DNA from 2 places in the Pseudoalteromonas sp. Xi13 genome. Region 2 is predicted to be linked to the other one. Evidence: predicted binding sites of a transcription regulator. Region 2 holds the regulator's gene; the other holds the start of a gene.
What was found. Region 2 encodes ArgR, which controls arginine synthesis, uptake and breakdown. Its sites were predicted from a motif close to ANTGAATANNTATTCANT; they were not measured.
Positions count from the first base shown of each region.

Region 1 (14,954 bases), 1.2 Mb from region 2:
ACGTCGCTAATCGACATTACTTTACCAAACATATCGTTTGGCGCATCAGTAATACCAATGTAATTACCAAGCGACTTAGACATTTTTTGAACGCCGTCAGTACCTTCAAGCAATGGCATCATTAATACTGTTTGAGGCTTTTGACCTTCTACTTTTTGAAGCTCGCGACCCATTAAAAGGTTAAAGCGCTGATCAGTACCACCAAGCTCTACGTCTGACTCAAGTGCAACCGAATCCCAACCTTGTACGAGTGGGTATAAAAATTCGTGAATTGCAATGGGTTGGCCGCTGCCGTAACGCTTTTTAAAGTCGTCACGCTCTAGCATACGCGCTACAGTTTGATTAGCTGCAAGTTTGATCATACCTGCGGCACCGAGGTTTTCCATCCACGAAGAGTTAAAGGCTACGGTGGTTTTAGCTGGGTCTAGAATCTTAAAAACCTGCTCTTTATAAGTCTCAGCATTGGCAAGTACATCTTCACGGGTCAGTGGTTTACGTGTTACATTTTTGCCTGTTGGATCGCCAATCATGCCGGTAAAGTCACCAATTAAGAAAATAACCTCATGACCTAAATCTTGAAAGGTTTTCATTTTATTAATTAGTACAGTGTGACCTAAATGTAAGTCTGGCGCGGTAGGATCGAAACCGGCTTTAATTTTTAACTTTTTGCCCGACTTTAGTTTTTCAACTAATTCGTCTTCAATTAATATCTCTTCTGCACCGCGTTTTATCTCTGCTAGAGCGGTTTGTAAATCCACTGTGTATTACTCCAAAATTCTGCCAACGAAGGGGCAACTAGATGACTTGCTACATAAGGGTTTAAAACAGATTTAAACCAAAAGCACTTATGTTGCTAACATAACAAATTTCTACCTAATTAAAACAATTTTTTATGCGAATAATGCAACTAAACTCAATAAGCTTAGTCTCACTGTGTTAGGCAATTAGAAATGGTGTTTAAACGCCGATTTTAGCGCACTTTAGAAACAGTTTAAATCGATAAACTTAAACAACTATAAATTGTCATTTTACTAACATTTGCGGGGCTTTTAGCTTTATTTACTAGTATTCGTACCTTATTACGTATATCCTGCATTAATATATATTTTATTTTCACGACAGCAGAAAAGGCACGTTATGGTTCACGTGGTTAACACGCTTCCCAAAAAACACAAATTGCTTATTCTAGGTTTGGTTTCTGCTATTGTTGGCTTAGCCTTTCTTCCTTCAGAAAAAGCGACTGCATCCAAAGACAATAGTGCAAATGCACTAGAAATTGGTAAGCGTTACGAGTTACAAGTTAAAGTTGAAGACAACGAAAAATTAACTGAATTAAATTCGCCAGAAGCAGCAGAAAAGCTGCCAGAATACGACTTAGTCGATCACCAAGTTAAAAACGGCGATAACTTAGCAATTATCTTCAAGCGTGCTGGCTTTTCAGCGCAAACGCTTCACAAGCTAATTAACACCAATGCTGAAACACGCAAACTAACTAAAATTCACCCAGGTGAAATACTTAGTTTTGCAACAGCAGAAAACGGTGATTTAGCTCAACTTCGTTATGTTATTTCAAAAACAGATACTTTGTTTGTTACCTTAAATGACGAAGGTAATTACGACACATCAATAGATAGCAAAGAAATTGAAACACTGAGCAAAACAGCCGGTGGCGAAATTTCTAGCAGCTTTTGGACCTCAGCAATTGCTGCAGGCTTAAGCGAGCGCCAAATAATGAACTTTGCTGATATATTTGGTTGGGATGTGGATTTTGCCAACGATATTCGTAAGGGCGATCAGTTTGGGCTAATTTACGAGTCGCATTATGTTGATGGCGAGTTTATTGGCACTGGTAAAATTATTGCGGCAGAATTTATAAACCAGGGCCAGCGTTATGCGGCTATTCGCCATACCGACGGCAGTTTTTATACGCCTGAAGGGCGCAGCATGAAAAAAGCATTTTTACGTGCGCCGGTAAACTTTAAATATATTAGCTCGAGCTTTAACCCACGTCGCTTACACCCGGTAACAGGGCAAGTAAGAGCGCACCGTGGTATTGATTACGCAGCACGTACAGGCACTCCGGTTGTAGCCTCGGGTAACGGTAAAGTAATTAAAGCAGGTTACAGTAAGTACAATGGTAACTACGTATTTATAAGCCATGGCACACAGTACGTAACTAAGTACTTACACCTTAACAAAAAGCTTGTTAAAACAGGCCAAAAGGTTAAACAAGGTGACAAAATTGGTACCGTGGGTTCTACCGGCCGTGTAACAGGCGCGCACCTACACTACGAATTTTTAGTAAATGGTGTACACCGTAATCCTAAAACCGTTAAGTTACCTAAGTCTGAGCCATTACCACGCTCTGAACTTGCTAAGTTTAAACCTATTGCCGAAAACTTTATTGCACAGCTTGAACGCAATCGCGAACTACAGCTAGCATTTAAGTAACGTATAAGTTATAGATACTAAAAAAGCCTTTGCAGGGTTAACCTGCAAAGGCTTTTTTGTGTTTTTATTAATTTATTAGGGCGTGTTGACCTTTGCGGATTGAAATTTGTTCAATCTAGGGGCGATTAAATCGCGGCGCGAGGTTTGTAACCTAGTGGGCTAAGTAAAAACCGAGTAACAAAGAGTTTATCGCCCCTAGGCAGAACCCGAAGGGCAGCGCATGTTTGGCATTTATGCTGCGTTATCGCCTATTTATGGGGAATAACCACACTTCATAGGCTCTGCCTTGCCTAAAAACCAAACACACTGCTGCAAATTCAACCATCAAAGTTCAACACGCCCTAATTCATTAATACATAAATTAGCTGTACGACTAAAGAAACCATAACCAGCGGCCAAATATATTTGCTGTATTTGGTTGCGCCATCCAACCCCATTTTACCTTGGTACTTTTCAAGCAAAGGTATCAGCACCGCTAGAGCGACAAACAAGCAAATTAAAATAACAAATATATTCATTCCTAAACCTTAATTATGGTAATTCATGGCCTTTGGCGCTTACATACAATGCATACCAATGTTCGCGACTTAACGTAACATTTAGCGCACCGCATGACGCTACAATACGCTCAACGTTCGTTGTGCCAATAATTGGCTGTATTAATGCAGGGTGGCGTAATAACCAAGCTAAAACAATTGCCTCAGGCGTTGTATCGTAAAGTGCAGCAAGCTTATTTACGAGTATGCTGGTATTTATATCGGCTTGCGATGCATTTGTGAAATCGCCCCCTGTGTATAGCCCTTGGCATAAACTCCCCCAGCTTTGTATTTGAATATCAAAGTGGCGGCAATACTCTACACTGCCCGGTGTAAAGTTCAGATCTTTTCCATCTGCATTACCTGCATAAACACCTTCATCAACAAATTGGTGTTTTTGTAAACTTGCTTCAATTTGGTTAGCAACAATTGGCATATCTAGGGCGTGTTGTAAAAAGTTCATTTGGTGCTGCTGCATGTTCGATACGGCAAAATTACGTACTTTGCCGCTTTCTTGAAGACAGCTAAATACTTGTGCAATTTCTTCTACTTCCATTAACGGATCAGGGCGATGAAGCATAAGCACATCAAGGTAATCGGTGTTTAAACGTTTAAGTGAACCTTCAACTGACTCTTCAATCCACTTGGCCGAAAAGTCGTAACGCTTAGGGCCTTTATCATCTTCAAAGCGTATACCGCATTTAGATTGAATATACATGTGCTCGCGCAGCTCTGGTCGCTCAGCTAGTGCTTGGCCAAATACCTGCTCGGCTTTGCCAAAGGTATAAATATCGGCGTGATCAAAAAAGTTAATGCCGCCAGCTATGGCTGCATCAATACACTCGTGAGTTTGCTTTAAGTGAGCCTTAGTAATGGCGTCTTTATTCCAACCGCCGCCTAGGCCCATACAGCCAAAAACGAGTCTACTAACATGAGGTAAATATTTTGCCAAAGGGGTGTGAAGCATGATGACTATCCTTATTAGTGTGCATAGCCCTCACTGTAAACAAAAACACGTCTGCAAACAAACTTTAATACGTGCAGTTTTATAGGCATAAAAAAAGCGCAGTAAACTGCGCTAATCGGTTGGATTAAATCCTAAATACTAGCCAACAAGCGCCAGTAATATACCTGCGGCTACGGCACTTCCTAGCACTCCAGCTACGTTTGGCCCCATAGCATGCATAAGTAAAAAGTTATGTGGATTATTCTCAAGCCCAACTTTATTAACTACACGCGCCGCCATCGGTACTGCCGATACACCCGCAGCACCAATTAAAGGGTTAATAGGTGTTTTAGAAAGCTTGTTAAGGCCTTTTGCCATAAACACACCCGACGCTGTACCAATAGCAAATGCCAGCGCACCGAGCACCAAAATACCAATGGTTTCTACAGTTAAAAACTGATCAGCCGCTAGTTTAGAGCCCACTGCCAAACCTAAAAATATCGTGGTTATATTAATAATTTCGTTTTGGGCACTGTTACTAAGCCTATCCACAACACCAGACTCACGCATTAAATTACCTAAACAGAACATACCTACTAAGGGAATAGCCGCTGGTAAAAACATAGCGGTTAAGCTCAGTACCATTAAAGGAAATACTATTTTCTCTTTTTTAGATACTTTGCGCAGCTCTGGCATTTTAATAGCACGCTCATCAGGTGTAGTTAATGCGCGCATAATAGGCGGCTGAATAATTGGCACTAACGCCATGTAAGAATAAGCAGCAACCGCAATGGCACCTAGTAAATCAGGGGCAAGCTTAGATGCTAAAAATATAGCTGTAGGGCCATCGGCACCACCAATAATGGCAATGGCTGAGGCATCTTGTAAGCTAAATTCAAAGCCAGGTACATAGTTTAATAAAATTGCCCCAAACAAGGTGGCAAAAATACCAAACTGCGCGGCTGCACCCAGTAATAACATACGCGGGTTGGCAATAAGCGCACTAAAATCAGTCAGCGCCCCTACTCCCATAAAAATTAATAAAGGGAAAATCCCCGTATCAATACCTACGTAGTACACGTAATAAAGCAAACCACCTGGGTCAGAAAGCCCAGCAACCGGAATATTAGTCAGTATTGCGCCAAAGCCAATCGGCAGCAGTAATAGGGGTTCAAAGTTTTTAGCAATGGCTAAAAACAACAACAAACACCCTACCGCAATCATTATTAAGCCAGGAAACGTAAAGTTAGCAATGCCGGTAGCATGCCAAAGGTTTAAAAGACCTTCCATTAAAGCTACTCCTACGCCATCGCTATAATTGCATCGCCCGTTGTCACAGCATCACCTTCAGACACTAAGACCTCAGCCACAGTACCTGAGTGCATTGCACGAACCTCGGTTTCCATTTTCATCGCTTCCATAATAACAACCACATCGCCTTCGTTTACGGCTTGGCCTGCTTTTACTTTTACTTTAAAAATATTACCTGCCAGTGGCGCATTCAGTGTTTCACCTGATGCAACAGATGCTGATTGTGGTAAGTGCTCTGAATCTTTTAGCGTTACCTCTTTAAGCTCGCCACCTTGCGCAACCACTACATCGTAAACTTTACCGTCAACTTTAACGCTGTATTGCTCAGCGCTAACACCTTTGTTGCTTGCAGGTTTTGATGCAGGCTTAGCGTTTGCATCATCAGCACTTGGCACTGCTTCAAAGGCATCTGGGTTGTTACGGTTTTTAATAAATTTAAGGCCAACCTGTGGGAATAATGCATAGGTAAGCACGTCATCTATTTGCTCATCAGCAAGTGTTAAACCTTGTTCTTGCGCTTCTTTTTGCAGCTCTGCTTCAAGCGATGCAAGCTCTGGAGCTATATTATCTGCAGGGCGACACGTAATAACCTCGCTGCCATCAAGCACTCGCTCTTGCAGCTCTTTGTTCATAGGTGCAGGTGTTAAACCATACTCGCCTTTTAAAACACCGGCGGTTTCTTTGGTAATTGTTTTATAACGCTCACCCGTAAGCACATTTAGTACTGCTTGTGTGCCTACAATTTGCGATGTTGGAGTAACTAGCGGAATAAAACCTAAATCTTCACGCACGCGTGGGATCTCAAGTAATACTTCATTTAGCTTATCTGCTGCGCCTTGCTCTTTAAGTTGGTTTTCCATGTTGGTTAACATGCCACCAGGCACTTGCGCGAGTAAAATACGGCCATCAACACCTTTAAGGCTCCCCTCAAAGGCAGCGTACTTTTTACGTACATCTCTAAAGTAAGCCGCTATTTCTTCTAGCTGGTTTAAATCTAATTCGGTATCGCGGGGCGTTCCTTCAACAATTGCTACAATGGTTTCTGTAGCTGAATGACCGTAAGTCATACTCATTGAAGAAATTGCGGTATCAAGCATATCAATGCCTGCATCAATGGCTTTTTGATACGTAGCTGTACTTAAACCTGTGGTTGCATGGCACTGCATAGCAATAGGGATAGAAACGGTTTCTTTTAGCCCTTTAATAAGTTGCTCTGCATCGTATGGTTTTAATAAGCCTGCCATATCTTTAATACAAATAGAGTGACAACCTAAATCCTCTAGCTGTTTTGCAAGGGTTAACCACATATCTAGGGTATGCACTGGGCTTACAGTATAAGAGATAGTACCTTGCGCGTGGGCACCTACTTTTACAGCCGCTTTAATTGCCGTTTCTAAGTTACGTACATCGTTCATGGCGTCAAAAATACGAAATACATCTACACCATTTTTGTGGGCACGCTCAACAAACTTTTCTACCACGTCATCGGCATAGTGGCGGTAACCCAATAAATTTTGCCCACGTAATAGCATTTGCTGTTTAGTATTCGGCATTGCTTTTTTAAGGGCACGAATACGCTCCCACGGATCTTCACCTAAATAACGAATACACGAGTCAAACGTAGCGCCGCCCCACGACTCAATAGACCAATAACCGGCATCATCAAGTTTGCTAGCAATAGGGAGCATGTCATCTAAGCGCATACGGGTTGCAAGTAAAGACTGATGAGCATCGCGTAAAACAAGTTCTGTTAATTTTAATTTAGCCATGTGTGCCTCTTATTTATTATTTGATTTGTACTGAGCAATGGCAGCACTAATAGCAGCGATGTGCTCGTTTGGCACACCTTGAGATTTTAAAGATGGTGATTTAACCGGTATTGCAACTTCAGCCTCGTCAAAACGAGCAACCAAGTTAGACATGAGTGACACAGCACCAATCAATATTGAAAGAAATACAAACACGCCCACCATGCCCGTAAGCATCAAGCTACCTGCGGTTGTGAGTACAGCTCCTATATCCATTTTTCTCCCCCTGCACTATATAGCGATATAAAAAACCGCTTTATTTAAATAATTATTCACCGAATGATAACAAAACTTTTAACTTTGTCCACCACCTGTCAATTGGTAAAACCAATTAAAATTAAACTAACATACAGTCACAATAGTTAACATAGCTAATATAGGGTTAAATTAGCTTAGATATAGATGATAAAAATAACCGTTATAGGCAAAGGTTATATGGTTAAACCCAAAAAAACTTAAAAACTATAAAAAATAGTAAGTTAAACGGCAGGTAAAAAATCAGTTTGGGCTAAAATGTAAATTGGTCTTACCAAGATTAGTGAAACAGCGCGCAAAAAATATTTATTTTTTTACTCTCTTTACAATAGTGTGAATAAGTTACATCGTTAAACGTAAAACTTACCAATCCTAAATTTACAATCTTCGCTCAAAAAACCATAACATATTGAAAATTAATAAAATTAAACTCTGGCACGCAACTGGCATTATTACTTTCGAACGAATTTGATAACCAAGGAGAAAACAATGTTACGCTGGACAATTACATTTTTAGTTATTGCTTTAATCGCTGCAGTGTTAGGTTTTGGTGGTATCGCAGGTGCCGCAGCTGGTATAGCAAAAATTATATTCTTTATCTTTTTAGTACTTTTAGTGATTTCTTTAGTTTCAGGTGCGCTGCGCGGTAAATCGCCCAGGTAGCTACTAACATACTTAAAACACTAAACAATCAACATATACAAGGAATTACATTATGAACTCAACAACTTTAAAAGCAGCACTAATCGCCGTATTTGCAGGTTTCTTTATGATGGGTTGTGAAGACAACCACGCAGAAGAAGCAGGTGAGCGTATTGATGAAGCAGTAACTGACGTGCAAAACTCTGTTGAAGATGCATGTGAAAATGTAAAAGAAGGCGTTAACGCAGAAGAAACTAACTGTTAATCTGTTTGGTAACGTAAAAAACGGCTTTTAATAAGCCGTTTTTTTGTGCGCTAATAAAAAGCGGCTTCTAACTCTTAAAATGCATAGCCTACATTAACGGGTGTGATTTTTACGCTAGCTTGTTAAAATAGCGAAAACTATTACTTATTAGCAATTATGGCACTGAGCACCACTTACACACTCGATAAACCCTACTACTACGAATGCTTTGACGAGTCCCACTCTTATAGTAAAGCAGCCAAGCCAAAGTATTTTTTGCTGGCATTACTGGTGTGCTTAGGTTTAATTAGTATTTACGCTATGGACGATCATTACCTAGGTACATTTTTAATAATGCTGGGTGTATTAGAATGCGTTGCCTTTTATTACCGCAGGCCTTGGTGGGTTACGCGCCAAATGTTTAGTCGTGCTTCGGGCTCAACGGTTACTCTTTCGTTTACCGATGACGCTATTAGCACCGAAAACCACTATAAAAGCCATACATTTAAGTGGGCAGAAATAACCCATATTATTAAAACCAACCACGGCTACTTAGTGCACCATAATAAAGGTATGCAATATATTTCTAGCAGTGTATTAACCGATGAAATGCGCGATTTTATAAACAAAAAAGCCACTCAATGAGTGGCTTTTGGTATAGCTAAGTGCATTACTCAGCTAAGTATACGTGTTGATTAAGCATTGCCCGGATTAGGGTTAGACTTTTCAGCTTGTATACGCATGTAAATCTCTTCACGATGCACTGAAACGTCTTTAGGTGCGTTAACACCAATTCGAACTTGATTTCCTTTAACACCTAATACAGTAACAGTTACTTCGTCACCAATCATTAGGGTTTCACCTACTCTACGAGTTAGTATTAGCATTCTCTTGCTCCCATGTTCCAATAAATTATAAGATTCCGCTTGACCATTTTAATGAAAAATTGATTGAAAAGTAAGTAAAAACTCCCAAACTATCCATTTTCTGTTAAAAATTCTGAGTGTAACGCTCTTACTGCTAGTTCTAAATACTTCTCGTCAATTAAAACCGATACCTTGATTTCAGACGTCGATACTAAAACTATGTGTATGCCTTCTTGCGCCAATGCATCAAAAAATTGATGCGCTACACCACTGTGAGACTTCATTCCTATGCCAACAGCCGACACTTTTGCAACTGTTGTATCACTAGAAATGCTATCAGCCTGCAGATTTACCTGTTGTTGAGTTAGTAAATCGTGTGCTTGCAAATAGTCATTTGAATGCACAGTAAAAGCATAGTCTATTTTTTCAAAGTTATGATTAACTTGACTAATCATATCTATTTCGATGCCATTTTCTGCAAAAAGTTTCAAAATTTTTGTAAGAGAATGAACACAGTATGGTACGCCATGTACCTTTATCAAGCATTCGTCACGATTAAACGCAATCCCCGACACAACCTTAGTTGGCATATCGCTCTCCTCAAAACTTATTAGCGTTCCTTCATCGGGCTCAAAACTCGAAAGCACCCTTAGCGGCATTTTATGATTACCAGCCGACTCAACAGCACGAATATGCAATACTTTTGCGCCTAAGCTTGCCAGCTCTAGCATTTCGGCAAACGTTACATGGCGCATTCGCTGTGCGTTTGGTTCTACACGAGGATCAGTAGTGTATACGCCATCAACGTCGGTATAGATCTGACATTCATCGGCTTTTATTGCCGCGGCTATTTCTACCGCAGAGGTATCGGTGCCGCCACGTCCAAGGGTTGTAATATTGCCCTCTACATCGCGCCCCTGAAAACCGGCAATAATCGCAACCCGATTATGCTCAAGTTCATGCTTTAAACGCGTCGCAGCAACCTCTTCAATACGGGCTTTACCAAACATGTTATCGGTTTGAATATTAACCTGATCGGCTAGTAGGCTTACAGCCGAATGGCCACGTTTTATAATAGCCATAGCAAGGAGCGAAACAGAAACCTGTTCTCCAGTGCTAATAAGTACGTCTAATTCTCGGCTACTCGGGCGAGTATCTATTTGCTTGGCGAGGTTAATTAAGCGGTTGGTTTCTCCCGACATGGCCGAAAGAACCACAACCACTTGATGACCTTGTTGCTTAGTTTTAACAACAAGGTCGGCGACCGCTTCTATTCGCTCAATAGAGCCAACCGAAGTGCCGCCAAACTTTTGGACAATAAGTGCCACGTAAGCTTAAACTTTCTCGCTTACCCAGGCTGTCACGCTTTCAAGCGCGGCGTTTAGGTTTTCAGGCTGTGAACCACCCGCTTGTGCCATATCAGGGCGACCGCCCCCTTTACCGCCTACTTGGCCTGCCATGTGGTTTACAAGCTCACCGGCTTTAACTTTACCGGTTAAATCTTTCGTTACACCGGCAATTAGGCTTACTTTTTCGCCGCTGGCAACACCCAGTGCAATAACACCTGAGCCAATCTTGTTTTTAAGATCGTCAACCATACCACGAAGCGCTTTAGATTCAGTTCCTTCAACGTTTGCCACTAATAGCTTAACGCCATTAATTTCAACAATCGAATCAAGTAAAGACGCACCCGCTGCACTGGCTAGCTTATCGTTAAGCTGTGCAATTTGCTTTTCAAGGCCTTTAGACTTTTCAAGAAGCGCAGTTACTTTTTCAAGTACCGATGCGCTATCACCTTTTACCAGCGCCGCTACATCGTTTAGCTGTTTTTCTTGCTCGCTTACATACGCCACTGCATCTGCGCCTGTTACTGCTTCAATACGGCGCACGCCTGCAGCAATACCGCTTTCAGATACAATTTTAAATAAGCCAATATCACCCGCGCGCTCTACGTGCGTACCGCCACACAGTTCAATTGAGTAATCACCAATGGTTACTACGCGTACTTCATCGTCGTACTTTTCGCCAAACAGCGCCATTGCCCCTTTTGCTTTAGCGTCATCAATCGCCATAAGCTCAGTGTTTAGGGCAAAGTTACGACGAATTTCATCGTTAACTACACGCTCAATTTCACGTAGTTCGTCTTTAGTAACCGCTTCAAAGTGTGAGAAGTCAAAACGTAAACGCTCAGGCTCAACCAGCGAGCCTTTTTGGCTTACGTGTTCACCTAATAATTGGCGCAGTGCTTCGTGTAAAATATGCGTAGCTGTGTGATTTTTCTTAATGCGTTCACGGCGTGCATCATCAATAGTTGCATCTACTTTATCGTTAACCGCAATGCGCCCTTGTACGCTACCGTGGTGCGCAAACGCATTACCCAGCTTAGTAGTGTTAGTCACTGTAAACTCGCCACCTGCAACAGTAATGGTACCGGTATCGCCTGTTTGACCACCAGATTCTGCATAAAATGGCGTATGGTTAAGTACCACAATGCCTTGTTGGCCGTCTTCTAAAATAGAAACCGACTCACCATTTGCAAACACTTCTACTACTGTAGCGCTATGATGTGTGCTGTCGTAGCCTTTAAACTCAGTGTGTTTTTCTGACTTTAATTGCTCGTTATAATCGGCACCAAATTTACCAGCTTGCTGCGCTGTTTTACGCTGTACAGCCATGCACTCTTCAAAGCCTGCATGGTCTATTGTCATTTGGCGTTCACGGGCTACATCGGCCGTTAAATCAGCGGGGAAACCATAGGTGTCGTATAATTTAAATACTAAATCACCAGGAATAACATCGCCTTTAAGCTCGCTTAGGCTTTCTTCTAAAATAGCTAAGCCACGCTCAAGGGTTTTACCAAATTGTTCTTCTTCAATGCGCAGTACTTTTTCGATAATTTCTTGCTGCTTTGCAAGCTCTGGGTAAGCCTGGCCCATTTGTTCAATAAGCGCTGCAACCAGTTTATAGAAAAACGCACCTTGTGCACCAAGCTTGTTACCATGGCGTACTGCACGACGAATAATACGACGCAATACATAACCACGGCCTTCGTTTGATGGCATAACACCATCAGAAATTAAAAACGCACACGAACGAATATGATCCGCCACTACGCGTAGCGATTTATCGTTTAAATCTTGTGCGTTAGTTACACTTGCCGCAGCTGCAATTAAGCCTTGGAATAAGTCGATTTCGTAGTTTGAATGCACGCCTTGTAAAATGGCAGCTATACGCTCAAGGCCCATACCTGTATCAACAGATTGTTTAGGCAGCGGCTCCATAGTACCGTCGCTTTGACGGTTGTACTGCATAAATACAAGGTTCCAAATTTCGATAAAGCGGTCGCCATCTTCTTCAGGCGAGCCCGGAGGACCACCCCAAATGTGCTCACCGTGATCGTAAAATATTTCAGAACACGGGCCACACGGGCCAGTATCGCCCATTGACCAAAAGTTATCTGAGGTAGCAATACGAATAATACGATCTTCGCTTAGGCCAATATCATTGTGCCAAAAGCCAAATGCATCTTCATCGTCGTGATAAATAGTAACAAGTAGTTTTTCTTGTGGTAATTTAACAACCTCAGTTAAAAACTCCCACGCAAACTTAATAGCGTCTTGTTTAAAGTAATCGCCAAAACTAAAGTTACCTAGCATTTCAAAAAATGTATGGTGACGCGCTGTGTAACCTACGTTTTCTAAATCGTTATGTTTACCACCAGCACGCACACAACGCTGTGCACTTGTAGCACGCGTGTAAGGGCGAGTTTCGGCGCCTAAAAACACATCCTTAAAAGGAACCATGCCGGCATTGTTAAATAACAACGTGGCATCGTTACCCGGAATAAGTGAAGCCGATTGGACAATTTGGTGCTGTTTGCTGGCAAAAAAGTCTAAAAACTGTTGCCTAAGTTGTGCCGTAGTCATGTGCTGCATGTGAAAATCTCACCTGTATTTACTGTGCTTGCATTGCAAAATCAATTTGTTCGTAGCTAAATCCTCGGTACATTAAGTAGCGCACGCGCTTAGCTTTATCTTTGTACTCGAGGTTGGCCGGTGTAGTTGAATACTTTTTGTTGTACGCTTCCTGCGCAAGCTCAAACCAGTCTATTTCAAGCTCTTCAACCACTCTTTCAAGTAGTGAACGGTCAATCCCTTTGCCTATGGCTTCGCTTTGAATGCGCTTTAAGCCATGGCCTTTAAAAATGTGTTTTCTGACAAACCCTTCGCAATAGCGTTGCTCGTTAATAAAATTGTGCTCTTCGCACCAATTAAGCAGGGTTTCTATAAACTCGTCGCTGGCTTCTTTTTGCTGAAGCTTAAGGGTTAACTCGCGGCGCGAATACTCTTGGCGCCCAAGTAACCACAGTACATAGTTTTTAAGCTTTTGTTTTAACTTATCATCCATTAAGCGTCAAAGCGCCCGCTTTGTTCACTGCTAAGTGGTTTAACATTACTATCGTCACTTGGCGGTACAACTGGCATAAAAATAGCCTGATAAGATACAAAGAAACTAATGTAGCAAATTGGCATTAAAATCAACAGCGGTAAGAACGATAAGAACATAGAAAGCGCCATAAATAACACACAAATAATGCCAAAAACACTCAATGCAAACAGGTTATGATAAAAAACCAATAGCGAATTTTTAAGCGCCGTTAAAATGCGTTTTTCTTTACTAAAATAAATAAGCGGTACCGCGTAAGCAAACGCCATTAAATACACCGCCATTGCCACTAAAAATAGCACCACACTGGCGCCCGAAATACTATTTAAGGTTTGCTCAAGCGCAATGTTAGGATCAAGACCCTCTTGGCTCATAATAGCCACCGCATCGGCAAATAGGCCATTAGCTAATAAGGCCATTAAAATACCCGCCCCCATTTGGTAAAGCGCTAAACGTAGTAGTCCTAAACGGTTACCTTTTGCGCTAAAGGGTTTGAGTATGTCGGCCAGCATAATTTTACCGCCCTGCTGCTTGCTCAGTACCGCTTGGTAAAAACCAGCGGTTAAAAAAGGCGTAGCAAGTGCCGCAACAACTTGCAGCAAAGGTAAAAATAACGACAGTATGCCCACTATGCCTATTAATAAGTGCATAACTACAAAGGTAAATGGCTGGGTTTTAAAAATATGCCAACCGGCTTTAAACCACTTTAGCCCGGCATCGGCTTTAAAAATTCGTAATTCGTTAGACATACTGGCTCTTAAATTAAACAAAACACGCCAAGTATAACTTGGCGTGAGGGGGGATTAACAGACACTACATGATTAAATAGTTAAGGTTTTTTAATTTTTTTAATATCTAACATATGTGCGCCGTGTTTTATTTTGGTTTCTAGGTAAGCTTTGTTACCTGTAAGGCCTGCTTTAATATGCGCATGGGTACCAATAACGGTGTCTACTTCAATGCCGGCATCTTTTAATGCATTAAGCTTTTTAGGGTTATTGGTCATTAATTTAACGTGGCTTAAATTAAGTGCGTTGAGCATTAATACCGCGTCTGAAAAATCACGCAAGTCGTCAGCAAAGCCTAAGTGGTTATTAGCCTCGTAAGTGTTCATACCTTGAGATTGCAGCACGTAAGCATCAATTTTATTATATAAACCAATACCTCGGCCCTCTTGGCGTAAATACAATAACACCCCGCCTTGCTCGTGCATCATTTCAATACACTCATTTAACTGCTCGCCACAATCGCAGCGCGATGAATGAAACACATCACCGGTTAAACACTCAGAGTGCATGCGAATAAGCGGCACATTTTGATTTACATCAGCATTGTTAAATACAAACGCAACGTGTTCTTGGCCGTCTTTTAAGCCACTAAAAGACACTATTTCTGCGGGAATATCACTATTTTTGCCAACATTAAGCTGGGCTCTTGCTCTTACTTGCG
Region 1 is NZ_CP034439.1:689,268-704,221, reverse strand. It holds gene tyrS (tyrosine--tRNA ligase) at 1-758, opposite strand, end outside; gene EJ103_RS03140 (peptidoglycan DD-metalloendopeptidase family protein) at 1,138-2,451, shown strand; gene EJ103_RS20125 (hypothetical protein) at 2,793-2,969, opposite strand; gene EJ103_RS03135 (aldo/keto reductase) at 2,983-3,954, opposite strand; gene EJ103_RS03130 (sodium ion-translocating decarboxylase subunit beta) at 4,093-5,223, opposite strand; gene oadA (sodium-extruding oxaloacetate decarboxylase subunit alpha) at 5,235-7,013, opposite strand; gene EJ103_RS03120 (OadG family transporter subunit) at 7,023-7,268, opposite strand; gene EJ103_RS03115 (DUF1328 family protein) at 7,797-7,970, shown strand; gene EJ103_RS03110 (hypothetical protein) at 8,023-8,214, shown strand; gene EJ103_RS03105 (YcxB family protein) at 8,371-8,838, shown strand; gene csrA (carbon storage regulator CsrA) at 8,889-9,080, opposite strand; gene EJ103_RS03095 (aspartate kinase) at 9,170-10,387, opposite strand; gene alaS (alanine--tRNA ligase) at 10,394-12,994, opposite strand; gene EJ103_RS03085 (regulatory protein RecX) at 13,014-13,466, opposite strand; gene EJ103_RS03080 (BPSS1780 family membrane protein) at 13,466-14,254, opposite strand; gene ribA (GTP cyclohydrolase II) at 14,335-14,954, opposite strand, start outside.
Region 1: EJ103_RS03120 (OadG family transporter subunit) is a predicted target of ArgR. The motif match lies at 7,312-7,329, and genes of this name have one in related genera.

Region 2 (14,954 bases):
ATAGCTTCTAAATACTCTTTATTTTGCTGATAACTGTACGCTAAGTTACCGCTAGCAATCACTATTTTAGCAGCGTGGTTGGTGTTTTTTATGGCGTTATAGGCCATTAAATTACTTTTTACTGCGTGCTCGTATTGCTGCCACTTTAAGTAAATATGCGCTTTGTTAATGTGCAGCTCTAAATGAAAAATAGGATCGTTATTTTTTGCAAAGCGCTGCTCGGCATCTCTTAGTAATCGCATCGCTGCTTTTTTACTACCAAACACATAGTGTAGGTTAGCCAACTCCACTAATCTTAAAGGGTCACCAAAAGCACTATATATCCCGTCTAACTGGGTAAACGCTTTAGCGGCATACGTTTTAGCTTCTGCTTTTTTGCCAATATAGTTAAGTGCTTTCGCGTAATAAAAATACATTTGTAGCTTAAATACATCGGGCAGCTTATCTTGCTCTAAAAAAGGAGTAATAGCGTTGAGTAAGTTTTCGAACTGTTGGTAGTCGTAGTAGTAATCAAATTGGTAGGTTTTTATTTTGTACCACTGTACAGGGTTATCTTTGACTTCATTAAGGCGCGTTTCTATATAAGTTAAACAGTGCGTTTTGGGCTGTTGCAAGCAAAACGCTTCATGATCGCTGTAGTTTTCTGATGCTAATGCATTAAAACTTGTAGCGACAATACTTAACAGCAAAAATATACGCACCAATATTGCACTCTTTAAAATCACCTTAATTAAGAGTGTAATATTTTTATCTCATCTATCACAATACGCTGAAATACTTATGCATATTGCCCACATGCAAACCCACAGCTCCACGCATACTGGAAGTTGTAGCCCCCAAGCCAGCCCGTTACATCGGTTACTTCGCCTATAAAATATAAGCCTTTGGCTTTTTTAGCTTCAAAGGTTTTAGAGCTCAGCTCATCGGTATCAACGCCGCCCAAAGTTACCTCGGCGGTACGATAGCCCTCTGTGCCATTAGGTTTTATTTGCCATGCGTGAATATAGCTTGCTAACTCATCTATTTGAGCATGGGTAAGCTGATTAATATTACAATCTGGAATTGCTTTGCTGTCGTGCAGTATGTCTATAAAGCGTTTGGGTAAAATAGTCGCAAGGCTGTTTTTTAATGATTTTTGAGCTTGTGTTTCTCGCCAATCAGCCAGTTGCTGTTTTAAATCGAGATCAGGGAGCAAGTTTATGCTTACTGCCTGCCCTGCTCGCCAAAATGAGCTTATTTGCAATATGGCAGGCCCCGATAAACCTCGGTGAGTAAACAAAATATTCTCTTTAAATACAGTGCCGTCTTCGCTAGACACTTCGCACGGTATACTAATTCCTGAAAGCCCTTCAAAGCGTTCTTTATCGTGTTGATGCAAAGTAAATGGCACAAGCGCCGCCATGGTAGGTAGTACGTTTAAGCCAAACTGCTCTGCAATTTTATAACCTATAGGAGTGGCGCCCAGCTTGGGCATTGTTAAACCGCCCGATGCGATAACTAGCGATTCACAAGTCAGTGTTTCTTGCTCAGTGGTAACACGGTAGCCAATATCGGTTTTAGCCACATTTAACACTTCGCTGCGCAATTTAATATTAACACCAGCCCACTCGCATTCGGTAAGTAGTATATCGACTATATCTTGCGCGCTGTTATCGCAAAACAATTGGCCTAAGGTTTTATGATGGTATGCCAAGCCGTGGCGGTCCACCAGCTCAATAAAATCGTGTTGGGTATAGCGGCTTAAGCACGATTTAACAAAGTGAGGGTTACTGCATAAGTAGTTTTCTGGACTGGCATTTTCATTGGTAAAATTACAACGCCCACCACCACTTATTAAAATTTTTCGACCAGGCTTTTTGCCCATATCAAGCACTGTAACGCTACGCCCGCGATAACCTGCTTGTGCTGCACTCATTAATCCGGCTGCACCTGCGCCAATCACAATTACATCTACTTGATTCATTACTTCGCCCTACTCAAAAATTTGCCCGATTATAGCAAAGTTTGTTTAAACACTCTGAATAGAATTTATTATTAAATTTATAGCAACAAATGTAACCGAGGCTAGTTATGGCTTTTCTAAACAGTGTAAAAATAACAATCCTTTATGCTTATTTTTGTTTTGTATGATAAATACTAAACAACGACAAAGGCACCGTACACCTAGGTTATAACTAAAAGAAATAGGTACATAAGCAATTATTATTTTAAAGAAATTAACAGATCATTTACCTTTGTTTCTGTTTCGTAATTTAATATTACGAACTAACTAATAACAACTAGGGATAATTATGACAACAAGTAAATCATTTAAGCGTTGCGCTATCGCGCTCACTATTAGTACGGTATTTGCAGCATCTGCAAGTGTTGCTCAAGATGTGTCTACCTCTATGGCAGAAACAACAGCCAAACTACAAAGCCAATCGGGTTTTGAAACTCAGTTTATTATTAAGTACAAAAATAGCGCGAACGATATGCTAAGCATTTCGTCTGCTGACGCAAGCCCTGCAAATATGAAAAAGCGTGCTCAACGCTTTGTAAAAAATTTCGCTTCTAAAAAAGGTAAAGTAAAAGCGAAGTACATCCGTGCAATGGCGCTTAATAACCACCACGTTATGCGCGCAGATAAAAAACTAAGCGCTGCAGAAGCACAAGAATTTATGCAAGAAATGGTTGATTCTGGCAATGTTGAATACATTGAAGTGGATCAAATGTTAAAACCATTTGCAACGCCTAACGACCCTCGTTACGGCGATCAATGGCACTACTACGAGCAAGCGGGCGGCCTAAACTTACCAACCGCATGGGATACTGCAACAGGCAGTGGCGTAGTGGTTGCGGTACTTGATACTGGCTACCGCCCTCATATTGATTTAAATGCTAACATTTTACCGGGTTACGATATGATCTCTAATCTATCGGTAGCTAATGATGGCGGCGGTCGCGACAGTGACGCACGCGATCCGGGCGATGCTGTAGCCGCTGGCGAATGTGGAAATAACGGCGCACAAGGCTCAAGCTGGCACGGTACGCACGTAGCAGGTACGGTTGCGGCTGTTACTAATAACGGTGAAGGTGTTGCCGGTGTGGCTTATGGCGCTAAAGTTGTGCCTGTACGTGTACTTGGTAAGTGTGGAGGTTTAACATCAGACATTGCTGATGGCATTATTTGGGCATCTGGCGGAAGTGTATCGGGCATTCCTGCCAACTCAAACCCTGCTGATGTAATTAATATGAGCTTAGGTGGCAGCGGCTCGTGTAGCTCTACCACACAAAACGCAATTAACACAGCACGCAGCAACGGTGCAGTCGTGGTTATTGCTGCCGGTAATGATAACGATAACTCAGCAAACTATAATCCAGGTAACTGTAGTGGCGTTGTTAATGTTGCCTCTGTTGGACGTAACGGCGGACGAGCATATTATTCAAACTACGGTAGCAATATTGATGTTGCAGCGCCGGGCGGCGCACAAAGCTTTGCAAACGACTCTGAAGGCGTTTTATCAACCTATAACTCAGGCTCGTCTACACCTTCAAGCGATAACTATGCGTTCTCTCAAGGTACATCAATGGCGGCGCCTCATGTTGCTGGTGTTGCAGCCCTGATAAAGCAAGCTAAACCAAATGCTACCCCAGATGAAATAGAAAGCATTTTAAAATCGACCACCCGCTCATTCCCAGCAACGTGTACAAGTTGTGGTACAGGTATTGTTGATGCAGCAGCCGCTGTAGCCGCAGCAAGTGGCGGTACAACACCTCCTACCGGTGGCGATAGCGAACTGACAGATGGCGAAGCTAAAACAGGCTTAAGCGGCGCTGCAAGTTCACAAGCGTATTACACGATGACTGTGCCAAGTGGTGCAACGAATGTTACATTCACAATGAGTGGCGGTAGCGGCGATGCAGATTTATACGTACGCGCAGGCAGCCAACCAACTACCTCAAGCTACGATTGTCGTCCGTACAAAGGCGGTAATAGCGAAGAGTGTTCTATTGATAACCCAACCGCTGGTACATACCATGTAATGCTTCGTGGCTACTCGGCTTATTCTGGCGTTAGTTTAGTGGGTAATATTACAGGTGGTTCTACAGGTGGCGGTTCAACTACACCAGAAGCCGGTGGCGGCACGGTGAGCGATGTAACGGCTACAACAGGTAACTGGAAGCACTACACTTTAGATGTGCCAGCAGGAATGAGCACATTTACAGTCACCACCTCAGGTGGTACAGGTGATGCTGACTTATTTGTTAAGTTTGGCAGCCAACCTACTGCATCTAGCTACGACTGTCGTCCTTATAAAAACGGCAACGCAGAAACATGTACGTTTAGCAATCCGCAAGCGGGTACGTGGCATTTAAGCGTTAACGCTTACAGAACCTTTTCGGGTTTAACATTAAGTGGCCAATACCAGCCATAATTAAAAGGCCCTAAGTGCATGCACTTAGGGCTTTAATAATGCGATTATAGTTTTTCTAACACAGACTCTGCACGACTTACTGAAAACTCTTTGTCTTTTTCAACAAACAGCCCTGTTACTACATTATCGTCGACTATCATTGCATAGCGCGTAGAGCGTGTTCCACCAAAACTGCCGGTGTCTTTATCAAACCCTAACGCTTTAGTAAAACTGCCATCGCCATCTGCTAACATATCGATTTGTTGGGCATTTTGAGATTCTCCCCACGCTTTCATTACAAAAGCATCGTTAACCGATACACAGTAAATTGCCGCAATACCTTTCGCTTTAATTTTATCACTAAGGGTTATAAATTCAGGTAAATGCGCATTTGAACAGGTAGGCGTAAATGCACCCGGTACAGCAAAAAGCACAACCTTTTTACCATTAAAAAGCTCAGCGTTAGTATGAGTTTGCATGCCTTCGTCTGTTAGCTGCGTTAATGTAACTGCGGGTAACGTTTGACCTTGTTCAATCATGATAAATCCTTAAAGCATTTGATTAATGAGCCTACAGTATAACGCTAATTACCTTTGTGTTAGCAGGTATTTACAAGCCAAGGTTTACTTTTATGGTTTGCATTTGCTGTTGTAACTGGCTATGAATATCGTCAACAAGTAAGCTTGATTCGCTTACTTGGCCTTTCATACTTTGCATTGACTGGCTAAAGTTATCTAGCAAATTACTTTGCTGTTTAGCCAGCTCCATGGCCTCAAATGCCACTTTGTTGGCTTGCTGAGCGTTATCGGCCACGCCCTCTGAGTTTACTTTTAGCTCTTGCGCATTTTGTGTTTGCGACTGCGCGCCATCTGCTAAGGCCGCAATTTGTGTAGATACTGTGCCCGACTTTTCGCTCAGTAGTGTGAGCTGCTCATTAATATCGCTCAATGAGCCTTGAGTCTGACGGGCAAGCTGGCGTACTTCATCAGCTACAACAGCAAAGCCTCGGCCATGCTCGCCAGCACGTGCTGACTCAATTGCTGCATTTAACGCTAGTAGGTTTGTTTGATCGGCAATATTGCGGATCACTTCAATAATTTGCCCAACGCCTTCAACCCCAGCAAGCAGCTCTTGTAGGTTTTGCATACTTTGCTCAACCCGTGTTTGCGTGTCTGAACTGGCACTTAGCATGCTTTGTGCAAAGCCTAAACTTTGCTCCATTGCACTAAAAGTGTGTTGGGCGTTATCAGCCACTTGGGCATTAATATTATTTACCTGCTCGCCAATTTGTTGAATATCAGCAAGCAAATGTTGGTTTTGCTCCACTTGCCCATGACTTGTAGACGCTTTTTGACTAATAGTTTGTAAATGCTCACTCATTTGCTGCATAAAATCATTTACCACTTTTAGCATTTGGGCACGCTCTTGCGCCTCTTTGCGCTGTCGTTCAATTAATAAATTAAAGTAACTGGCTATTTCGCCAACCTCTGTTTTTGGGTTCTTACTTTCAATGTTTTTAAGCTCGTTACTTTCAATTAAAAAGGCAAACCCGTCTCTGAGTTGCCTTAATGGGTTGAGCACTTGGTTACGCTGCACAATATAAACCCCTGCGGCTAGCATCACCAAAGCGCCAATAGCAAAGCAAAATACCCAAAATACGTTTTCTTTAAGCGCCCCTTGTGCATGTTTTAGTTGCTGCTCTGCATTAATAACGGTTTTAGAGAGCAAGCTAATTTGCTCACGCAATTCATTGGTGCCGGCTTCACGTTGCTGGGCTTGCGCTAATGTACTGGCTAAATCACGGGGGTAGCGGTTAGGCCAGCTGGTAATTTCAGATTTTATTTCATCGGCCAAATCTTCAGCTTCTTCGTCAAAAAATAAAGCATCTTCGTCAACTTCGCTCATAACACCTAAATTAGGGAGTTGCTCTATTTTGGCTGCTAACCCATTTAAATTAGCAATACTTTGCTGCAAGCTTTGTTCAGTATTGTTGTCGTAACTTACGATTAGTTGATAAGTAAATAAGGCAAGGTTGGTCACCTCATTATAGTAATCTGCGCCCAGTGTGTAATAAGCTTGCGCATCGCTATTTTGATTAGGGGATTTTTTTGCATAACCAATCAATGACGAGGCTGAGCCGGCCATTTGGCGAATTGCATTATCAAGTAACGCCGTTTCGTTGCCCGACAATTTACCCAGCGCTCTGTACTTACCTTTAATATCGGTATCTAACGTGCTGAGCTGATCATTTAATTGCTCGGCAAGTACCGAAGGGAGTACTGCGAGTTGCTGTGTTTTTACTTGTTCAATTAGGGCTGATGATTGATTTAAGTATTGGCTATCACCTTGTTCTAGATAACTGCCTAGGTCACCGGCTAAATCCACTAAAATCGTGTTTTTTAATTTACTGTATGCGCTGTCTTGTTGCTCAAGCTTAAGTAAAGTTTGGCTTGCCCAAAATAGTGTGATGGCTAATAAAATACTTGCCAATGTTAACAGTATGGCTAACAGCCGAGTAAAAGATGATACGCGCATAAATAACAACCCCTATTGTTTAAGCGCGTAGACTATTAACTATTTATGACAATTTTATGTAACTCAGGGAAAACACGTATATTTGCCCCAAATATACGAGTAAAGGCTTAGCGAATACAGCGCCTTTATTAAACCAACCGACTTAAATTTATATGCTATTAAAGATAAGAAACGCGGGTTAATTACAAGGTGAGAGTTTCATCACGTAAGGTTCAAATTAAAATAGGCTTAATACAGCTATCACCATTACTAAAGCGCTGCGTATTAGCTAACGCCAGGCACAAAAAAACCGCGACCCGCGCGGTTTTTATTTTATTGTGTTAATTAAAGGCCAGCACGGTCTTTAATTACAGCAATTAACGGTGAGCCACCGTGGCCATTGCCTTCGGCCCATGCTATATCAGCGCCATCAGACAGTGCGCTTTTTGATAAGTTTTTAACTATGTACTCGCCCGAGTCAACAGCGTTACTAACTACAGCATGGCGAAGTAAATTATTACCATTACATTGAATAGCATCGTAAATATTGCGAATTTTTACACGTGAGCTTTTTAGTTTACTACGTAAACGGTTTTTATCATCAGCTGTGATATATTCACAAATAGATACTGCTAATTGATCATTGGCTTTAGCAGGCACAGTATACATTAACGAACCAGCAGCAACGGCTGTAATAACAATTAGCTTTGACAATTTAAACATGAAACACCCTTTATGGTACTTTTTACCTATGTTGATTGTCTAATATTGTACCAACCTGCTGTAAGTTTCGCAATAATGTTAATCTTTTTTATATAAAGTTACGAATTTATAACTATATTGATTCTTTTCATCGGGTTTATTTGCGTGTTCGTCGACGTTTTCCCACGTTGCTACCGCTTGGTAATCTGGAAACTGCGTATCCCCTTCAACCTCTAAATCTATAAAGGTTAAATATAAACGATCGGCACTTGGTAAAAACTGCTGATAAATATTACCACCGCCAATTATCATCACCTCTTCTTCGGCTTTAACCAGCTCTAGCGCAGCCTCTGGGGTGGTGACCGTCTCAATACCTTGAGCGCTATACTGGCTATTACGGGTAATAATTATGTTGCGACGCCCAGGTAAAGGGCGACCTATCGATTCAAATGTTTTACGCCCCATAACGACAGGTTTGCCTGTTGTTACCTTTTTAAAATGCTGTAGATCGGCGGGTAAATGCCACGGCATTTTATTATCAAGACCAATTACACGGTTGTTTGCCATTGCGGCGATCATTGAAATTATCACATCAAATACCTAGTACTTTATTCTTAAAAAATAAAAAAGGAGCTTATGCTCCTTTTTAAAATATGTTTTTTATTAACGCTCGTAGACCACTTCTACATCGTAGTCGTCTTCATCCCAGTCGTCCCAATCATCATCATCGCCTTTGGTTGCTTTTTGATGGTAGGTATCCCACTTGAACTCAACTTCTTCGTCTTCAATCTCAACGAACTTCTCTTTAGGCATGCTATCAAGTAATGCCATAATATCGTGAATTAATGGCTGAGTATTAAGCTTATTGACTGCTGAAATACGGTAAACGTTTTCTTCTTCACCTAGCTCTTGCGCAATTTGCTCACACAAAGCTTGCGCTTCATCTTCTGGTAATAAGTCTATTTTATTAAACACTAACCAGCGTGGCTTTTCAGCAAGCTTAGGGCTGTATTGGTGTAACTCGTTAATAATGGCAAATGCATTATCAACAGGGTTTGAACCATCAACAGGCATAACATCAATCACGTGTAACAATACACGACAACGCTCTAAATGCTTCAAAAAGCGAATACCTAGGCCAGCACCGTCTGAGGCACCTTCAATTAAGCCCGGAATATCGGCTATTACAAAGGATTTGTTAGCCTCTGGGCGCACAACCCCTAAATTAGGAATTAGCGTGGTAAACGGGTAATCAGCTACTTTTGGCTTTGCTGCCGATACACTGCGAATAAACGTTGATTTACCTGCATTTGGCAACCCTAATAAGCCTACATCGGCAAGTAGCATAAGCTCTAATTTAAGGTTACGAACTTCGCCTGGAGTACCTAACGTTTTTTGACGTGGAGCACGGTTAGTACTTGATTTAAAACGTGCATTCCCCAAGCCATGGAAACCACCTTTTGCAACCACAATTTTTTGACCATGCTGCGTTAAATCGCCTAACGCCTCTTGAGTGTCAACGTCGGTAATACGTGTACCAACAGGTACTTTTACTACCAAGTCTTCGCCCTTTTTACCTGTACAGTTACGGCTTTGACCATTCGTACCACGCTCTGCACGGTGAAAACGCTCAAACTGGTAATCAATTAGGGTATTTAAGTTTTCATCAGCTTGTAGATAAACACTACCACCGTCTCCACCGTCACCGCCGTCCGGGCCACCGTCTGGTACATATTTTTCTCGACGGAAAGACACGACACCGCTGCCGCCGTCACCAGCTTCTGCGCGAATTTCTACTTCATCTACAAACTTCATGATTACTCACTTTAGGGATTGGCTTTAATTTAACTATTATATACCCAAGCCAACGTAAATGCAGGCTTGGGTATATATTTGACGTTTCTGAAAACAAAAAACCCCGCAAAGGCGGGGTTTTTTACTACCTTACTGATTACTCAGCTACGATAGTTACGTATTTACGGTTTAAAGGACCTTTTTGTTCAAATTGAACTTTACCGTCTGCTTTTGCGAAGATAGTGTGGTCTTTACCGATACCTACGTTTGCGCCAGCGTGGAAACGAGTACCACGTTGACGAACAATGATGCTACCCGCTAGAACTGATTCGCCACCAAAACGCTTAACACCTAGGCGTTTGCTTTCTGAATCGCGACCGTTACGAGTACTACCAGCTGCTTTTTTATGTGCCATTTCTAAGTACCTCTAATTAAGCGCTAATGCCAGTGATTTTAACTTCAGTGAACCATTGACGATGGCCCATTTGCTTACGAGAATGCTTACGGCGTCTAAATTTAACAACCTTAATCTTCTCACCGCGACCATGTGAAACAACCTCAGCTGTTACTTTACCACCGTTTACGAACGGTACACCGATCTCGATTTTCTCACCATCAGCAACTAAAAGTACTGAATCAAATTCAACTGCTGCACCAGTTTCAACGTCTAATTTTTCAAGACGAATCGTTTGACCTTCAGTCACACGATGCTGTTTACCACCACTTTGGAAAACCGCGTACATAATTAACTCCGTCTGTGCGCCCTCAAATCGACGCAACTAAAATATTCTTCGATAGGGCGCGAAGTTTACGCTAATGCATAAAAACTAGCAAGCCTATTTTGTAATTAAAATGAATAAAAAGTAGCTGCATTGAGAGCAATTCAATATTTCCCCCATTTTATATTAAATTGCCCTGTTGCCAAGCGCTTTTTAGTGCAAAGACAAAATAAATTTACGTGTCGCTATGCCTACTCCAGAACCCATTGACTGCGCAATAAATAGTCGCGCTTTGAGTGTGAAATATACAATTAAATACCCTAATTAAGCGCTAATTAAGGTTTTTAACTCGGTTTTTTTAATGAATCGTCACAAAATATCGAGCTAGTGCTTTTTTTGTTGTACAATCGGCGCCGTTCACACATAAAAATTGGCTCGGAGATCAATGGATATAAAAGCTATCCAGGCGTTAATCGAAAGCGATATGAATGACGTCAATCAACTTATACACGCGCAAATGCGCTCAGATGTGGCGTTAGTCAATCAACTTGGTTTGTACATCGTTAACAGCGGCGGCAAACGCGTACGCCCGATGCTGGCAATATTGGCAGCAAGAGCTTTGGGTTACCAAGGTAAAGATCACATTACTTTGGCAACGATTGTTGAATTTATTCATACTGCAACACTATTACATGATGATGTTGTTGATGAATCTAACCTGCGCCGTGGTACACCAACTGCAAATGCCGAGTTTGGTAATGCTGCCAGCGTGCTGGTTGGGGATTTTATTTACACCCGCTCGTTTCAACTTATGGTGGGGCTGGGCAAAATGCAAATTATGCAAGTGCTTGCTGATGCCACCAACGTGATTGCTGAGGGCGAAGTATTGCAACTTATGAATTGCAACGACCCTAATACCACCGAAGCAAGTTACATGCAGGTTATTTACTCTAAAACGGCTAAATTATTTGAAGCCGCTACAGGGCTTGCGGCTATTATTACCGAGCAAGATAACAGTGTGTTAGATGCGCTTAATTTATATGGTATGCACTTAGGTACTGCTTTTCAGTTAGTTGATGACGTGCTTGATTACAACGCAGACGCTGACCAATTAGGTAAAAATATTGGTGATGATTTAGCAGAAGGTAAGCCAACCTTACCGCTAATATATGCGATGAAGCACGGCAGTGATCAGCAAAGAGCCCTTATTCGTGATGCCATTGAGCATTGCAATGGTATGGATAACCTTGAGGCTATTTTAACGGCACTTAAACAAACCAACGCACTTGAATTTACAATGCAAAAGGCGCAGCAAGAAGCAGACAAGGCCATTGCCTGTTTAGACTTTTTAGCAGAGTCGCAGTACAAGCAAGCGTTAATCAGCTTAGCGCGTATAGCTGTAGAGCGAGATCACTAACTTTGCAGCCTCCCTTAATTAGTATTTAAGGGCCATAATTTTCGAGCAATAAAAAAGCCTGCATAAGCAGGCTTTTTTGTGCATAACTTGGCTATTATGCCATGAAATCAACACCTTCTTTGATGTCTTTTTTCAGAGTTTCAAGCATGTCGTTTTTAGCTTTTTCTTCAAATGCGCTTAGCTCGCCGTAAGAAAGAATTTCTTCTACGCCGTTTGTGCCTAAACGTACTGGGTGAGCAAAGTACTCTGCATCGCCATTTTCAACAGCAACGTATGCGTAATCTACTACGTCTTCACCTTGTAGGCCTTTAACTAAAGACATACAAAAACGTGCTGCAGCAGCACCCATCGATAATGTAGCTGAACCACCGCCCGCTTTAGCATTTACTACTTCAGTACCTGCATTTTGGATACGTGGAGTAAGTGTAGCTACTTCTTCTTCAGTGAAGCTTACGCCTTCAACTTGAGAAAGTAGAGGCAGAATGGTTGTGCCAGAGTGGCCACCAATTACTGGTACTTTAACGGTTGCTACGTCTACGCCTTTAAGCTCAGCAACAAATGCTTCTGAACGAATTACGTCAAGCGTAGTGATACCAAATACGCGCTTAGCGTCGTAAGTACCTGCTTTTTTGAATACTTCAGCAACAATTGGCACAGTGCCGTTTACTGGGTTAGTGATAACACCCACTAACGCTTTAGGACAGCTAGCTACAATGCCTTCTGCTAATGTTTTGATGATACCTGCGTTTACGTTAAATAAATCCGCACGATCCATACCTGGTTTACGTGGCATACCCGCTGGGATAAGTACGATATCACACCCTTCAAGCGCTTTATTTAAATCGTCTGCGCCAAAACCTGCTACTTTAACATCTGTAGGGATGTGAGATAGGTCAACCGCAACACCTGGTACAACTGGTGCAACATCGTAAAGTGATAATTCAGAACCAGCTGGTAAGCCTGTTTTTAATAATAAAGACAACGCTTGACCGATACCGCCTGCAGCACCTAATACAGCAACTTTCATTGGAATTCTCCGTAATTTGAGGTAGGAAATATTTGTGGCTCTTAAGATAATGAAATTAGCGACTAAAAACAAATTTATCCTGCTTATTTCAGGTATATTTTCGACCATAGTTGTAAACTTTGTTGGTTTATCGCAGCAAACTGGCAAGTTAACTAAACAACTGCTGCATAATTATTCATTTTTGTGTAGAATTTGCATTATAAATAACAAAAATGAATAAAGACTATGCAACCACAAGACAAACAAGAAGCGCTGGTAAAAGCGTTTAAAGCACTTTTAAAAGAAGAGAACTTTGGCTCGCAAGGCGAAATAGTCGAAGCATTAAAAGAGCAAGGCTTTGACAATATAAGCCAAAGTAAGGTGTCGCGCATGCTTAGCAAGTTTGGCGCTGTGCGTACCCGTAATGCTAAACAAGAAATGGTTTATTGCCTACCCGCAGAAATGGGCGTACCGACTGCTAAAAGCCCACTACGCCAGCTTGTTATTGATATTATGCATAACGAAATGATGATTATTATAACCACCAGCCCAGGCGCTGCGCAGTTAATTGCCCGCTTATTAGACTCACTAGGCAAAGCGGATGGTGTATTGGGCACAATTGCCGGAGATGACACTATTTTTATTGCGCCAGCAAAAATATCTGAAATAGACATTACACTAGAGCGCGTACGTATTTTATTTGATACGGTTTAAAGCTGTTTTAAAAAACTAACTGACGGCGCAAAAAACGCTGAGCCCATATCGGCTTGAGTAAAATCAAGCCAGTGGTCGTAACACTCCCCTTTTCCTATGCGGCTGTTAAGTACCTTTTCAAACGCATTCCCCGATGCTGAGCATGTAATACTTAGCATGCCTTGCTCGTAAACATCGCCATACGGCATGCTTTGGTTAAGCAGTATAGCTTGGCCGCTCTCATCTTTTAGCTCACTTCTAGTCGCGTGGCTAGTATCTACCTTAGGCTCAATTAAAGTGTTATCTAAACGCGTGCGCCCCATAATATGCTCTTGCTCGCTTAGTGATAAATGCTGCCATACACTCAGGTCATGCTTATAACGCTGTACATGAATATAGCTGCCTTGGTGTTCAAAGCTGTCGGGGTTATTAACCAGTGCCGTGATTCGTTTTTGGCGTCCATGTGGGGTGTCGCCTGCATAAATAAAGCCGTTAAAGTCTCGCCCATCTAAAAACCTAAAATTGCGAATTTGTTCAACTAGCTCTACATCGGGCGAAAACAACTTTAATATTTGCAATGCAAAAAGGTGATTAACATCTTCTCTGTCTGAGCGGATTTGTATGAATAAATCACATGGCTGTACGCGCATAACAAAATCACTGTGATTTATATTAGGAAAGCTTTGCAGCTCGCTTGGGATATATTCAGGTAGTATATGCGGCCAATATTGCGCGCCTATAGCCACCATGCACGAAAGCATGGCTTCGGAGAACTGATCACTAAACTCTTCTTCAATTGCGCTTACGCGCTTAAGCTTTGCACGCAATGACTCGTCTTGACCATCAAATACATTAAAAAATAAATGCAAACCGTGTAAGTTTGCTTCAGCACAAATCCCAGATTGCGCTTGCGCCATTGTTATTCCTTAGCTTTATAAAACACAGCGAATAACACATTTGTTATGATTCGAAAAAATTCACCGTGTGAGGTTTTATTTTTATTATAACCTGCTCATTTATTTCAAATGACTGGCCATATTGTGCGGCAACTTCAATCTCTTGCTCTGCAATTACAACAGTGAAAACATAAGCCGAGCCTATAAACCGACGGCTTAAAATGCTCACACCTTGAGGGTTATCGGCCTGCGTATTTTGCGCAAGCTCAATATGGTGTGGACGAATATACACCTGCCCTTTTATTGCACTGTGCGTATGCTCATGCTGCGATTGCACGACACCAAAAGGCGTTGCGTATTCAGTTGCCGTTAACACTTCTGCGACTAAGTATATGCCCTGACCCAGAAACTCTGCAACCTCCTTTGTCTTTGGCACGGCAAAAAGCTGCTCTGGTGTACCTTGTTGGGCTATTTTTCCTTGGTGCATAATGGCTAGCGTGTCTGAAAACGCAAAGGCTTCTTCTTTTGAGTGGCTAACAAATACCGCAGAAACCTGCTGCGCTTTAATAATGCGCCTAATATCAGCAATTAACTCAAAACGTACTTGTGTATCTATGTTCGAAAAAGGCTCATCAAGAAGCAATAAACTAGGCTTATAAGCCAAAGCCCGCGCAATAGCCACGCGTTGCTGCTGGCCGCCCGAGAGCTGATGAGGGTAGCGTTTTGCACACCCTGTTAAATGCACTAGCTCTAGCATTTCCTCTACCCGTTGCTGTTTTTGAACTTTGCTTATTTTACCCAGCCCAAACGCAATAT
Region 2 is NZ_CP034439.1:3,156,631-3,171,584, forward strand. It holds gene EJ103_RS14195 (hypothetical protein) at 1-701, opposite strand, end outside; gene EJ103_RS14200 (NAD(P)/FAD-dependent oxidoreductase) at 779-1,963, opposite strand; gene EJ103_RS14205 (S8 family peptidase) at 2,292-4,418, shown strand; gene EJ103_RS14210 (peroxiredoxin) at 4,463-4,936, opposite strand; gene EJ103_RS14215 (methyl-accepting chemotaxis protein) at 5,007-6,932, opposite strand; gene EJ103_RS14220 (DUF3718 domain-containing protein) at 7,257-7,634, opposite strand; gene folA (type 3 dihydrofolate reductase) at 7,713-8,204, opposite strand; gene cgtA (Obg family GTPase CgtA) at 8,277-9,428, opposite strand; gene rpmA (50S ribosomal protein L27) at 9,565-9,822, opposite strand; gene rplU (50S ribosomal protein L21) at 9,839-10,150, opposite strand; gene ispB (octaprenyl diphosphate synthase) at 10,572-11,543, shown strand; gene mdh (malate dehydrogenase) at 11,638-12,570, opposite strand; gene argR (transcriptional regulator ArgR) at 12,796-13,263, shown strand; gene EJ103_RS14265 (Dyp-type peroxidase) at 13,260-14,159, opposite strand; gene EJ103_RS14270 (ABC transporter ATP-binding protein) at 14,203-14,954, opposite strand, start outside.